2 regions of the Paenibacillus rhizolycopersici genome follow, and region 2 is predicted to be linked to the other one. Evidence: riboswitches for the same ligand, from Rfam matches in the RefSeq annotation. Region 2 holds a riboswitch; the other holds the start of a gene.
What was found. A riboswitch is a leader RNA that binds a small molecule or an ion and turns the genes downstream of it on or off. The one in region 2 is predicted to bind FMN.

Region 1: linked by a shared signal. The riboswitch ahead of IM700_RS01280 (DMT family transporter) and the one ahead of ribD (bifunctional diaminohydroxyphosphoribosylaminopyrimidine deaminase/5-amino-6-(5-phosphoribosylamino)uracil reductase RibD) in region 2 are both predicted to bind FMN.

Annotation. Positions count from the first base shown of each region.
Region 1 covers NZ_JADCNN020000001.1:299,874-306,055, forward strand. The annotation lists gene IM700_RS01260 (ATP-binding cassette domain-containing protein) at 1-238, shown strand, start outside; gene IM700_RS01265 (methionine ABC transporter permease) at 250-921, shown strand; gene IM700_RS01270 (MetQ/NlpA family ABC transporter substrate-binding protein) at 939-1,814, shown strand; gene IM700_RS01275 (glycoside hydrolase family 18 protein) at 1,884-3,170, shown strand; FMN riboswitch at 3,277-3,430, shown strand; gene IM700_RS01280 (DMT family transporter) at 3,562-4,575, shown strand; gene IM700_RS01285 (glycoside hydrolase family 52 protein) at 4,672-6,182, opposite strand, start outside.
Region 2 covers NZ_JADCNN020000005.1:147,285-153,466, reverse strand. The annotation lists gene lysA (diaminopimelate decarboxylase) at 58-1,386, shown strand; gene IM700_RS07775 (peptidylprolyl isomerase) at 1,523-1,960, shown strand; gene tlp (small acid-soluble spore protein Tlp) at 2,034-2,261, opposite strand; FMN riboswitch at 2,476-2,638, shown strand; gene ribD (bifunctional diaminohydroxyphosphoribosylaminopyrimidine deaminase/5-amino-6-(5-phosphoribosylamino)uracil reductase RibD) at 2,923-4,050, shown strand; gene IM700_RS07760 (riboflavin synthase) at 4,050-4,724, shown strand; gene IM700_RS07755 (bifunctional 3,4-dihydroxy-2-butanone-4-phosphate synthase/GTP cyclohydrolase II) at 4,970-6,182, shown strand, end outside.

The sequences.
Region 1 (6,182 bases), on a different contig from region 2:
TGCGGAGATTCTGGAAGTGCTGCTGCATATCCATCGGACGCTGGGAGTGACGATCGTGATCGTCACGCATGAGATGGACGTGGTCCGCAGCATCTGTCAAGGGGTTTCGGTGATGGAGGAAGGCCGGTTGATCGATGCGTTTACGCTCGAACGAAACGAAGCGGGGGCCGGAACCTCCGGTATCGCAGGCTACAGCGCTTCTTACAGGGAATTGTTGCTTGGCGGGACGGAGGTGTGAGGGTGTTTGATATGACCTTGATGTGGGACAACTTCATCCAGTATCGCAGCCAAATTGGCGAAGCGGTCGGCGAGACGTTCGCCATGGTTGGGATCGCGCTGCTCGCTGCCGTTCTCCTCGGTTTGCCTACGGGAACCGCCTTGTATCTAACCGGCAAAGGCCAGCTTTATGAACACCGCCTGGGGTATGGCCTGTTGAACGGAGCGGTTAATGTCATTCGTTCCTTTCCGTTCCTGCTGCTGGTGGTGTTTATGATTCCGCTCACCCGTCTCATCGTCGGTACGGCGATCGGGACGCTGGCGGCCTCCATCCCGCTTGCGGTCGTTGCGATTGCGATTTATGCGCGGTTTGTCGAGCAATCGCTACTCGAGGTGCCGCGAGGCGTAATCGAATCGGCGCGGTCCATGGGGGCGTCGAAGCTTCAGATTGTGGCGAAGTTTCTATATGTGGAAGCCCGGTCCGGCCTGGTGTTGGGTCTGACTTCCTCGACGATCAGCTTTATTTCTTATTCCACGGTGATGGGCGTGGTTGGCGGCGGCGGCGTAGGTGATTTTGCCATCCGCTACGGTTATCAGCGGTTCGAAACCGAGCTGATGGCCGCGGTGATCCTGCTGATGATTGTTCTGGTGCAAGGAATTCAATTTATAGGAAATGCGTTGTCCCGTTGGTTGGATAAACGCTAATAACGGAGGGAGAAATCATGATAAAGACAGGTAAATGGATGATGACGCTGGTCCTGCTGATGTTGGTATTAAGCGCATGCGGCAATAATGGCAACGCTTCGAACGCTTCAAACACCGGGAATGCGGAGACAGGCGTAGGCGCACCGGCCGCGGCCGAGTCCGAGACGACGGAAATGACAACGTTAAAGGTTGCGTCTTTGATTCCGCCGATGACCGACATCCTTGAACTCATTAAACCGCAGCTCAAAGAGGAAGGCATCAACTTGGAGATCGTCGTGTTGTCCGACAATATTCAGCCTAACGACGCGCTAGCGAACAAAGAAGTCGATGCGAACTTCTTCCAGCACGTGCCTTGGATGGAAGAATACAATAAGAATAAAAACGCCAACCTCGTCCCGGTTCAGCCGGTTTATCATGCCGTGTACGGAGCTTACTCCAAACGCTATAAATCGATGGAAGAATTGCCGGACGGCGCGACCATCGTGATCGCAAACGACGCGACGAACGGGGGACGATCGCTAGATATGCTGGATAAGGCCGGCGTGATCAAACTGAAGGAAGGCGTGGGCATCCATGCTACCGTGGGTGATATCGTAGAAAATAGCCACAACTACAAATTCGAAGAAGTTGATCTACTGATGCTGGCGCGGATGCTGGATGACGCCGATTTGGTGCTGATGACTCCGGCTTATGCCAGCCCGCTGGGTCTTACGCCGAAGAAAGACGCTTTGCTGACAGAAACCGTGGAATCGGCTTTTGCGATCACCTTGGTCGCCCGCCAGGACAATCAGGATTCGGAACCGATCCAGAAGCTGGCGAAGGCGATTTCCAGTCCGGAAGTCAAAAAATTCCTTGAAGACAATTACAACGAGATTGCCCTTCCGGCGTTCTGACGGGGAATAGGTCAAACTGGCTCCTTCATAGGATGGTGATAACATGATCCATATGAAGGAGGGGAGCAGATGCAGATTCATCCTGTCCAGCCGGGCCAAACGACGTACAGCATCGCGGATGCTTATGGCGTACCTTATGAGGATATCGTCGAAGCCAACGAACTGCCGAACCCGGAACAGCTTGTGGTTGGACAAACCTTGGTTATCCCGATTGTCGGCAGCTATTACTGGGTTCGGTCCGGGGACAGCCTATGGTCGATCGCGCAGCGATTTGGGTTAAGTTATCAAGAGCTGGCTCGTGTCAACGCCATTGCCGCGGATCAACCCCTGTCGATCGGATTTCGGTTATATATCCCGCCGCGCCCGCGTAGAAGCGCCGAGTTTAACGCCTACGTTGAGCCGCGCGGGGGGACGGTTGCTCCAGCGCTGGAGCGAAGCGCGCGCGAAGTGGCGCAGCACCTGACGTACCTGGCTCCATTTAGCTTTCAGGCGCAGCGGGATGGTTCGCTCAAGGAGCCGCCGCTCAATCAGTTTCCGGAAATCGCCCGGGCGAACCGGGTCGTGCTGATGATGGTGATCACGAATCAGGAGAACGATCAATTTAGCGATGAGTTAGGCCGGATTTTGCTGAACGATATCCCGATCCAGGACCGTTTTCTGGACAATATCGTTACGACGGCAAGCAATTACGGTTTTCGGGATATCCATTTCGATTTCGAGTTCTTGCGGCCGGCCGACCGGGAAGCCTACAACGCTTTTCTGCGAAAAGCCAAAGCGCGTTTTGCGCAACAGGGTTGGCTGATGTCCACTGCTCTGGCGCCCAAGACAAGCGCCGGCCAACAGGGGCTGTGGTATGAAGCGCATGATTATCGGGCGCACGGGGAAATCGCCGACTTCGTTGTGATCATGACCTATGAGTGGGGCTACAGCGGGGGACCAGCCCAGGCGGTATCCCCGATCGGTCCGGTCCGTCGTGTGATCGAATACGCGTTGACCGAAATGCCCGGCTCCAAAATCATGATGGGGCAAAATCTGTATGGCTACGATTGGACGCTGCCTTTCGTGCAAGGAAGCGTCGCGCGGGCGGTTAGTCCCCAGCAAGCGATCCAAATTGCGGCGCGCCACGGCGTCGCGATTCAATACAGCGACCGGGATCAGGCTCCGTTTTATCATTATTGGGATGGGGAAGGACGGGAACATGAAGTATGGTTTGAGGATGCCCGCTCAATCCAAGCCAAGTTTAATTTGATCAAGGAGCTGGGGCTGCGCGGGATGAGTTATTGGAAGCTGGGCTTAAGTTTTCCGCAAAATTGGCTGCTGATCGAGAACAACTTCGATGTGGTCAAAAGAGGGTAGAACCTAATTTTTCGGACGCGAGAGGACTTTGTGATTTTTGTAACAGAGTTCCCGAAAATCCTGCGTTATGATATAAACAAGTTAAGTAATCAAAATTTAAATGAATAGAGATCTTCGGGGTAAGGTGAAATTCCTAACCGGCGGTGAGGTTTCTGATTGCAGAAACTGCAGCCCGCGACTCGCTTGTGGCTTCGGCCGCACGCGACTGACTTGGTGTAATTCCAAGGCCGACGGTAAAGTCCGGATGGGAGAAGATCAATAAAGCTATAGTTTGATCCAGGGACCGGTACGGTTCCTGACAGGCTTATTTGGTCAGCCCCCGCAAACCTTTACGAAGGTCGATGCGGGGGTTTTCTACTTAGACCCTCTATTCAAGAAGGGGACAAACACCATGGAAAAAGCAAATGTTAGCGGCGGACTCGGGATTCAGGCTGGGGCGGGCGCGGGGGCGCTTACGGGGACATCCGGCCAGGTTCAGCAATCGTCTGCGAAGGCAGAGGCACGCAAATCGCGAAGCGGGTTTTGGCTCGTTGTTTTGGGGGCGGCGCTGTGGGGCGTTGACCCGTTATTTCGAGTCATCTTGCTGGAGTCGCTGACGTCGGCTCAAATTGTACTCATTGAGCACCTTATTATCGCGCTCATTGCCATACCTGTCTTATGGAACAACCGCACCGAGCTGAAAGGGCTGGGCTGGAAGCAAGGGGGCGCGCTGCTCTTCATTTCCTGGGGCGGTTCCGCCATCGCCACGATTCTGTTTACGATGGCGCTGTCGAACGGCGATCTGAACGCTGTGCTGCTGCTGCAGAAGATGCAACCGCTGTTTGCCATCCTGTTGGCCGGATTGCTGCTCAAGGAGAAGCTGCCTCGGTTCTTCTTCGGCTTCTTGGTCATTGCGCTGCTCGGAACGTATTTGCTGACCTTCGGATTTACGATGCCAATCGGGCATTGGAGCGACTTTGTGCAGGTGGGCAGCTTGCTGTCGCTGGGCGCGGCCGCGTTGTGGGGCGGATCCACCGTGATGGGCCGGATGATGGTTGGGCATATGAAGTATGAGACGGTGACGTCGCTGCGGTTTGTATTGGCGCTGCCGCTGCTGCTGGCCATCACCTGGAACGAAGGGGCCGCCTGGAACCTGCCTGCCGGTACCTCACAAATTGCCGCGCTTTCGCTCAACATGCTGGGACAAGCGCTGCTGCCGGGACTGCTCAGCCTGCTTGTATACTACAAGGGGCTGACGACAACGAAGGCTTCGGTCGCCACATTAGCCGAACTCAGCTTCCCGATGGTCGGGGTTCTAATCAACTGGATTGCCTTCCAGCAGATGATTACACCCGCCCAGGTGTGCGGATTCGTTCTGATTTGGGGCACGTTGTTCCTGATCTCCCGCCAGGGAGCCAAGCAATAACCTTTCGCTTATAAAAAGAAGCGAGGTTTCCGCCCTTAACTGGGTTCGGAAACCTCGCTTTTTTTCGCTTTATTCAGCTCGCTTGGCCGTGATCGTTTAGTTCTCGTCCAGCCACAAAATCGCCGTCACGCCGCGCGGATAATACCGGCTGCCGCAGATTACGCCGGCCATCATCTGATCGCTCCAGCTCCAGAAGGCGTTCTTCTCGGAGGTCAGCCAGGCGACATGCGCGGCGTCGGCCGCTTGGCCCCGTTCATCCCAGGCCAGGCCTAGGATCCGGCGGGCGATGAATTGACACAGATAAATTTTGCTGAGCCAGGAATTGTTGCTCGTCGAGGACAGCTTCCACCCACCGTCTTCGAACAGGCAGATTCCGGGTTGCAACACCGTGTTCAGGTGCGTGGACAATGCCCGAATATATTCGCCGAACCGGCCGTTCGGATCCAGCGCTTCTTCGCATCCAGTGTACAGCGGGAAGATCAGACCCTCGATCGCCGGGATAATCTTGGAGTCGTTATTTTCCTGGATGACCGCCGGAATGTAGCCGCCTGGCAGCAGATGCGCGGTGATCGTCCCGGCACACCGCTCTGCTTGCCGTCCGGCCAGTTCGGCCGCCGCCTCGCGTCCGTTTGCTCGCAGTAGCTTTTCCATCGCGACGTAAGCTGCCCAGCTCTTGCCAGCCAAATAAATGTTGTTCCGCGCTTGACCCAGCGAGACATCCAAGCTGTCGTAAGTGGTGATTTCGGCACCGCCCATCGTGCGGGAGCTGTCAAGGCCCATGACGCCGGTCCGTTTAGCTGGGTCCGGATGATCGCGATTCACCATACTTTCCAGACATTGCTCCAGGATCGGCAGGTTGCGATCCAGCCATTCGCGGTCATTCGTTTGCTGGACGTAAACCGTGGCGCTCAATACCCAGTTGACGAGCTGCTCATGGGTCATATGGGAGAAGCAATCGTCAATCGCATGCAGCTCGTAAACCGAATAGCCCGGTCGGGAGAACGTGTTGGCAACGCCCATGTCGTGCGTGAAGCTGATGCCGCCGGGATATTCGGTCGCATCTCCGGGAAGACGTACCGTGTCCCGATAACTGTAGCGGCTGGTGTAGAGATCCAGCTCGTTTTTGACCGTCCACGGATTCATTTTCAGCTCAAAAAACAACTGGTCGACCAGCAAATCGAACGTATTCATCATCCGGTATTCGCCTTCGTTCACGACCCAAAGCGGCTTGCCGTCCTGCTCCAGCAGCTCGGTGGAACCGTAATAGCTACGGATCGCGTGCGCGAGCATAAACTTCTGGTCCTCGGTCAACTTCGAGTCGTAGACAAGCGTCTCGGCTTTCTGCGCAACCTCCAGCTTACGGTCGAACTCAGCCAGCGCATAATCGGCTACGTCCTCGATATTGGCGAAATACCGCGTGTAATAGTAGGACGCGTCCATCCCGGTGGTGACGTAACCGGCGCGATAGAAACAGAGCGCAAAGCGGTAGGTAGCTTTCTCGCCGGCGGGGGTATCCATGAGCAGCGCGCCCACTGGCCCGAGACCAAAACGGAGGTTCTCCGGAACCTTTGGCTTCAGGATGGATTCCATCTTGAAGAATCCGGCGC
Region 2 (6,182 bases):
CAGGTTGCCGGTTGTTTGCTATACTGGTGTAAAATTTGAAAGTGGAGGACTGCATAGATGTATTTACACGGTACCAGCAAAATTAATGCAAAAGGCCATCTCGAAATCGGCGGCTGCGATACGGTCGAGCTAAAGCAATCCTACGGAACGCCGTTGTATGTCGTAGATGAAGCTCTTGTGCGGCAAAGATGCCGTGAATATATGAACGCCTTCCGAGCATCGGGCCTGGCTTTCCAGGTTGCTTATGCCAGCAAAGCGTTCTGCGTCATGGCGATGTGCCGGCTGGCCGAGGAGGAGGGCTTGTCCCTGGACGTTGTCTCCGAGGGCGAATTGTTTACGGCCCTTCAAGCGGGATTCCCTGCGCAGCGAATCCATTTTCATGGCAACAACAAGACGCCGGATGAATTGGAAATGGCGATATCCGCCGGCATCGGCTGTTTCGTGGCTGACAATTTTACGGAGCTGCATATGCTTCAAGCGCTTGCCGCTGAGAAAGGCGTCACCGTGAATATTCTGCTGCGCGTAACGCCGGGGGTGGAAGCCCACACGCATGAATATATTTCAACCGGCCAAACCGATTCCAAGTTTGGGTTTGATATCGGCAACGGCTCGGCTATGGAAGCTGTTGAGTTGGCCAACCGAAGCTTGAATCTGCATTTGCTCGGCGTACATTCGCATATCGGCTCGCAAATTTTCGAAGTGGAAGGTTTCCAGATGGCGGTTGAGCGGGTTGCAGCGTTCGCTTTGCAGGTCAAGGAGAAGCTGGGCGTCACCTTCAAGGTCGTCAATTTAGGAGGCGGCTTTGGCATCCGTTATACGGAAGGCGATACGCCGCTGAAGGTTTCCGATTATGTCGGTGCGATTACGGATGCGGTCAAACGGGAATTTGCTGGTTATCCGCAGCTTCCGGAAATCTGGGTAGAACCAGGCCGGAGCATCGTAGGCGATGCGGGGACGACACTTTATACGGCGGGCACGAGTAAGGATATCCCTGGTGTGCGTAAATACGTCGCCGTGGATGGCGGGATGACGGACAACCCGCGTCCGGCCCTTTACGGTTCTAAATACGAGGCGATGCTCGCCAACCGTGGTAACGATGCGAACGAAGAGACCGTATCGATCGCCGGCAAATGTTGTGAGAGCGGCGACATGCTGATCTGGGACGTGGATTTGCCGAAGGTGAACAGCGGCGATTTGCTCGCCGTGGCTTGCACCGGCGCCTACAACTACGCGATGGCCAGCAATTATAACCGGTTACGCCGTCCAGCGGTCGTCTTCGTTCAAGACGGCCAAAGCGATCTGGTCGTAAAACGAGAGTCCCTGCAGGACCTAATCGCCTGTGACGTAATTCCGGAACGGATCGCCAAACAGCCTTCGTTGAAGTAAGCGACGAGGAGAAGCAGGAGTAAAGCCGAGGGGATCGGATTGTCCGATTCCCTCGGCTTTTTTGCTTGAAAGGCTTTTTTTTAGTAAACTGGAAGAGGTTTGTCCAATGACGCTAAGAAGAAGGGTGTGCACGGATATGAAAAAAGGTAAAATCGTATTGGAAAAAGGCGGCGAGGTCGAAATTCAATTCCTGCCCGAAGAAGCTCCGGGTACGGTCGCGAACTTCGAAAAACTGGCCAATTCCGGATTCTATAACGGACTCACGTTCCATCGCGTAATCCCGGGTTTTGTGGCTCAAGGCGGATGTCCGATCGGTAACGGAACCGGAGGCCCAGGTTACACCATCAAATGCGAGACGGATACGAATGTAACCAAACATGAGCGCGGGGTGCTGTCGATGGCCCATGCAGGCAAAGATACCGGCGGCAGTCAGTTCTTCATCGTATACGAAGCGCAGCCGCATTTGAACGGGGTACATACCGTGTTCGGCAAAGTGACTTCGGGAATGGAACTTGTGGACAATGTCCGTCCTGGCGATAAAATGAAGGAAGTTTCCGTTTGGGACGAAGCGTAAGCAGGTTCGAAGTGAAAGGGGTGCCCCGCAAGGCCAAGCAGGCTTGGCAGCGGAGCACCCCTTGATTCATTTTTTACGATTTTCTTTGATGAGCGGCTTCGTCCTTCACTTCTTCCCGGAAGCCTTCAATGGCGTGCAGCCGTTTTTCGTTCTTCTCCTGAACCTGTTTCTTCTCCTTGACGGAGATTTCATCGGCATGCTCACTGAGGTAATCTTGTCCCTCACGGAAATTCTCGATGGTGTTTTGAATGCTTCTTTGCAGCTTATCAACGTTGTCGGAGCGATTGTCCGGTTTAGCCACGTTCATTCCTCCTGAGTATGGGATTTGTCAATACGATATCGACTTTAAGGTTGGCTATTTCGGGAGGTTTTTATGCACCTTGGTTCCCGGGAGATAGGGGGATGAAGATTCCTTGCACGAATGGAATTGAGGCAGGGTGTAGTGACGAGTAGGCTTGATTTTTGACAGGAATAGTGCTAACATTCGTCTTGCAGTTATGCAAACCTAATATTAAGCAATCCTTCGGGGCAGGGTGAAATTCCCTACCGACGGTGATGGCTCATTGGACGCTAGTCCGATGTAGCACAAGTCCGTGACCCGCAGTGCTTTCGTAAGCATGCGGCTGAGCCGGTGAGATTCCGGGACCGACAGTATAGTCTGGATGGGAGAAGGAAAACGCGGGAGCACGTACGTTATTTTATTTGCGAAGGTGTTCGGATTTCGAGAGTTCAATCGACCAAGTTCTATTTTTCACATTTGATTTTGTGAAGGAGCTTTGGCGATGCTAGCTTTTCGCCATAAATTTATCGTCCTTGTTTATCAATGGATAAGCGGCGGCGTGATTTTAGGCGGAGGCGCTCTTTGATTTAGCGTAGAACTACTCTCATGATCAACCCTGCCGGATTGCGGCAGGGTTGTTTTTGTTACTGAGCGACAGGCAAGGACGGAAGGAGGATGGAGGATGAAGGCGATCGACGACGATTATTACATGACTTTAGCGTTAGACATGGCGGAGCGGGCGCTGGGACAAACCGAGACGAATCCGGTCGTCGGCGCCGTTGTCGTTAAGGAAGGGACGTTGGTTGGACTTGGTACCCACTTGCAGCGGGGGACTCCGCACGCGGAGGTGCATGCCTTGAACATGGCCGGTTCCCAGGCCGAAGGCAGCACGGTATACGTCACATTGGAGCCTTGCAGTCATCACGGTTTGACACCCCCTTGCGCGGAGCGGTTGGTGCTCGAGAAGGTGGCACGTGTCGTGATTGCCTGTGAGGATCCGAATCCCCTGGTTGCCGGGAAAGGAATCGAGTTGCTGCGTACCGCCGGGATTGAAGTTAAAGTTGGCGTGCTGCGCGACCGGGCCTTGAAGCTGAATCGCCGGTTCATCAAGTTTATCACCAGCGGCTTGCCGTATGTGACAATCAAATCTGCCAGCACGCTGGACGGAAAACTTGCAAGTCGATCCGGGGACAGCAAATGGATCTCGAACGAGAAAGCGCGGGAAATCGTGCACACGATGCGGCATCGCCATCAGGCGATTATGGTTGGCGTGTCGACGATCGTAGCCGATAATCCGCAGTTGTCAACCCGTTTAACTGTCCCGGGGTTATCGCCCGTACGGGTCATTGCGGATTCCACGCTTCGCATTCCCGAGACGGCGCAGATCCTTCACGATGGGATAGCCCCAACTTGGATCGTGACAACAGAGCAGGCTGACCCGGACAAAGCTGAGCGGCTGACCGAGCTTGGCGTCGAGATTCTTCGTTGCGGAAGCGGCCCACAGGTCGATCTCAATGAGGCGTTAGTTCAGCTCGGACAACGGGGCATATCCTCCGTACTCGTTGAAGGGGGCGGTCGATTGAATGGCTCGTTGCTGGAACGTCAATTGGTGGATGAAATCGTGATCTTCTTCGCCCCCAAGATCGTCGGCGGGAGCGAAGCGCCCGGAAGTTTTAGCTTCGCCGGGTTTGATCTTATGCGGGACGCGGTCTCGTTACGCGACATGGAAGTCGAACAAATCGGGGATAATGTGTGCATCCGAGGAATTCCGGTCTGGGCACAGGCTGAAGTGAGGGAGGAGGATCACTGATGTTTACAGGACTAGTGGAGGAGATCGGCACGATGAAGTCGATCAGCCGCAAGGGCGAAGCGATGCTACTGAGCATTTCGGCGAAAGTCGTTACGGAAGGCATCAAGCTGGGCGACAGCATTTCTGTTAACGGTGTATGCTTAACGGCAACCTCGTTCGACGCTTCCTCCTTTACGGTAGATGTCATGCCGCAGACGTACCGCAACACGAATCTGAAGGATCTAAAACCAGGCAGTCGCGTGAATCTCGAACGAGCCATGGCGGCCAATGGACGATTCGGCGGGCATATCGTACAGGGGCATGTTGACGGAATCGGTACGATTGTCGGGACCAGTCAGGATCAAAATGCGGTCGTGTTTCAAATCCGACCCGGGAAATCATCCTTATTGAAATTCATTATTCCAAAAGTATCGATTGCCGTGGACGGGATCAGCTTGACGGTGGTCGAAGCGGAAGGCGGGATGTTTACGATTTCCATTATCCCTCATACGCTAGCCGAAACCGTACTGGCCTTTAAGCGGGCCGGGGACACCGTCAACCTGGAATGCGACGTACTCGGCAAATACGTGGATCATCTGCTGAAGTATGGCAGAGGTAGCGGCGATCCGGGGGAAGAGACCGGAGACGAGTCGGGAATCAACCTCCCGTTTCTGGCAGCGAACGGGTTCGTTTAAAAAAGTCGGGGGTTAAATGACGACATTTTGAACTACAACTTCAATAAAGGTTCAAGAGGTTGGATTTGGAGCACCAAGAAGGTTGAATGAAGCTAGGGACTGAGCAGCACAGCGTAGCTGGAAGCTACGTGAGCAGCGGAAGGCCCGGGTGAATGCAAGATTCGCCGCCGAATCAACCTTCTCGAGCTGCTTCGTGATCCAAAGACGACATTTTGAACTACATATAAAACAAGGAGGGGAAAGCTATGGGTGATATCGTATTAGACCGAGTCGAAGAAGCAATCTACGAATTGATGCGGGGCAAGGTCATTATCGTCGTTGACGATGAAGACCGGGAGAATGAAGGGGACTTTGTGGCCCTGGCTGAAAAAGCGACGCCGGAAGTGATCAACTTCATGATCACTCAAGGGCGCGGACTGGTCTGCCTGCCGATTACGGCGGAGCGAGCAGAGGAACTGGATTTGCAGCCGATGGTGGCGCAAAATACCGATAACCACGGGACGGCCTTTACCGTCTCCATCGACCATAAGGATACGATGACAGGAATCTCGGCCTATGAGCGTTCCTTGACGGTTAAGGCCATCATGGATCCGAACGCCAAGGCTGCGGACTTCCGCCGGCCGGGCCATATGTTCCCGCTGATTGCCAAAAAGGGGGGCGTGCTGCGGCGCGCCGGTCATACGGAAGCGGCGGTCGACTTGGCCCGGATGTGCGGCGCCTATCCGGCCGGCGTGATCTGTGAGGTCATCAAGGAAGACGGAACCATGGCTAGGTTGCCGGATTTGGTGGAAATCGCCAAAACCTATGACCTTAAATTGATCAGCGTCAAGGACCTGATCCATTACCGCAATGAAAAGGAGAAGCTGGTCACGCGCGAGGTCGAGGTGCGCATGCCAACCGATTACGGTGAATTCCGCGCCGTCGCCTACACGAATGATGTCGATAACAAAGAACATGTCGCGCTGGTCAAAGGCGAGATCGACGGCGATGAGCCGGTGCTGGTGCGGGTGCATTCCGAGTGCTTGACCGGAGACGTGTTCCACTCCCACCGGTGTGACTGCGGACCGCAGTTCGAAGCGGCACTGCGGCAGATTGAGGAAGCCGGCAGAGGGGTGCTGCTCTATATGCGCCAGGAAGGCCGGGGGATCGGCTTAATCAACAAGCTGAAGGCGTATAAGCTGCAGGAACAAGGCTTTGACACGGTTGACGCCAACCTGAAGCTCGGATTTCCCGCTGATCTGCGCGATTATGGAATCGGAGCGCAAATTCTCAAAGACCTGGGTGTCCGCCAAATCCGTCTGATGACGAATAATCCGCGGAAGATCAAAGGTTTAGAAGGATACGGTCTGGAGGTAGTTGAACGCGTGCCGATTCAAATGAAAGAAAACGCGGATAACACCAAGTATCTGCATACCAAACAAGCCAAGTTGGGGCATTTGCTCAAATTTGATGATTTGG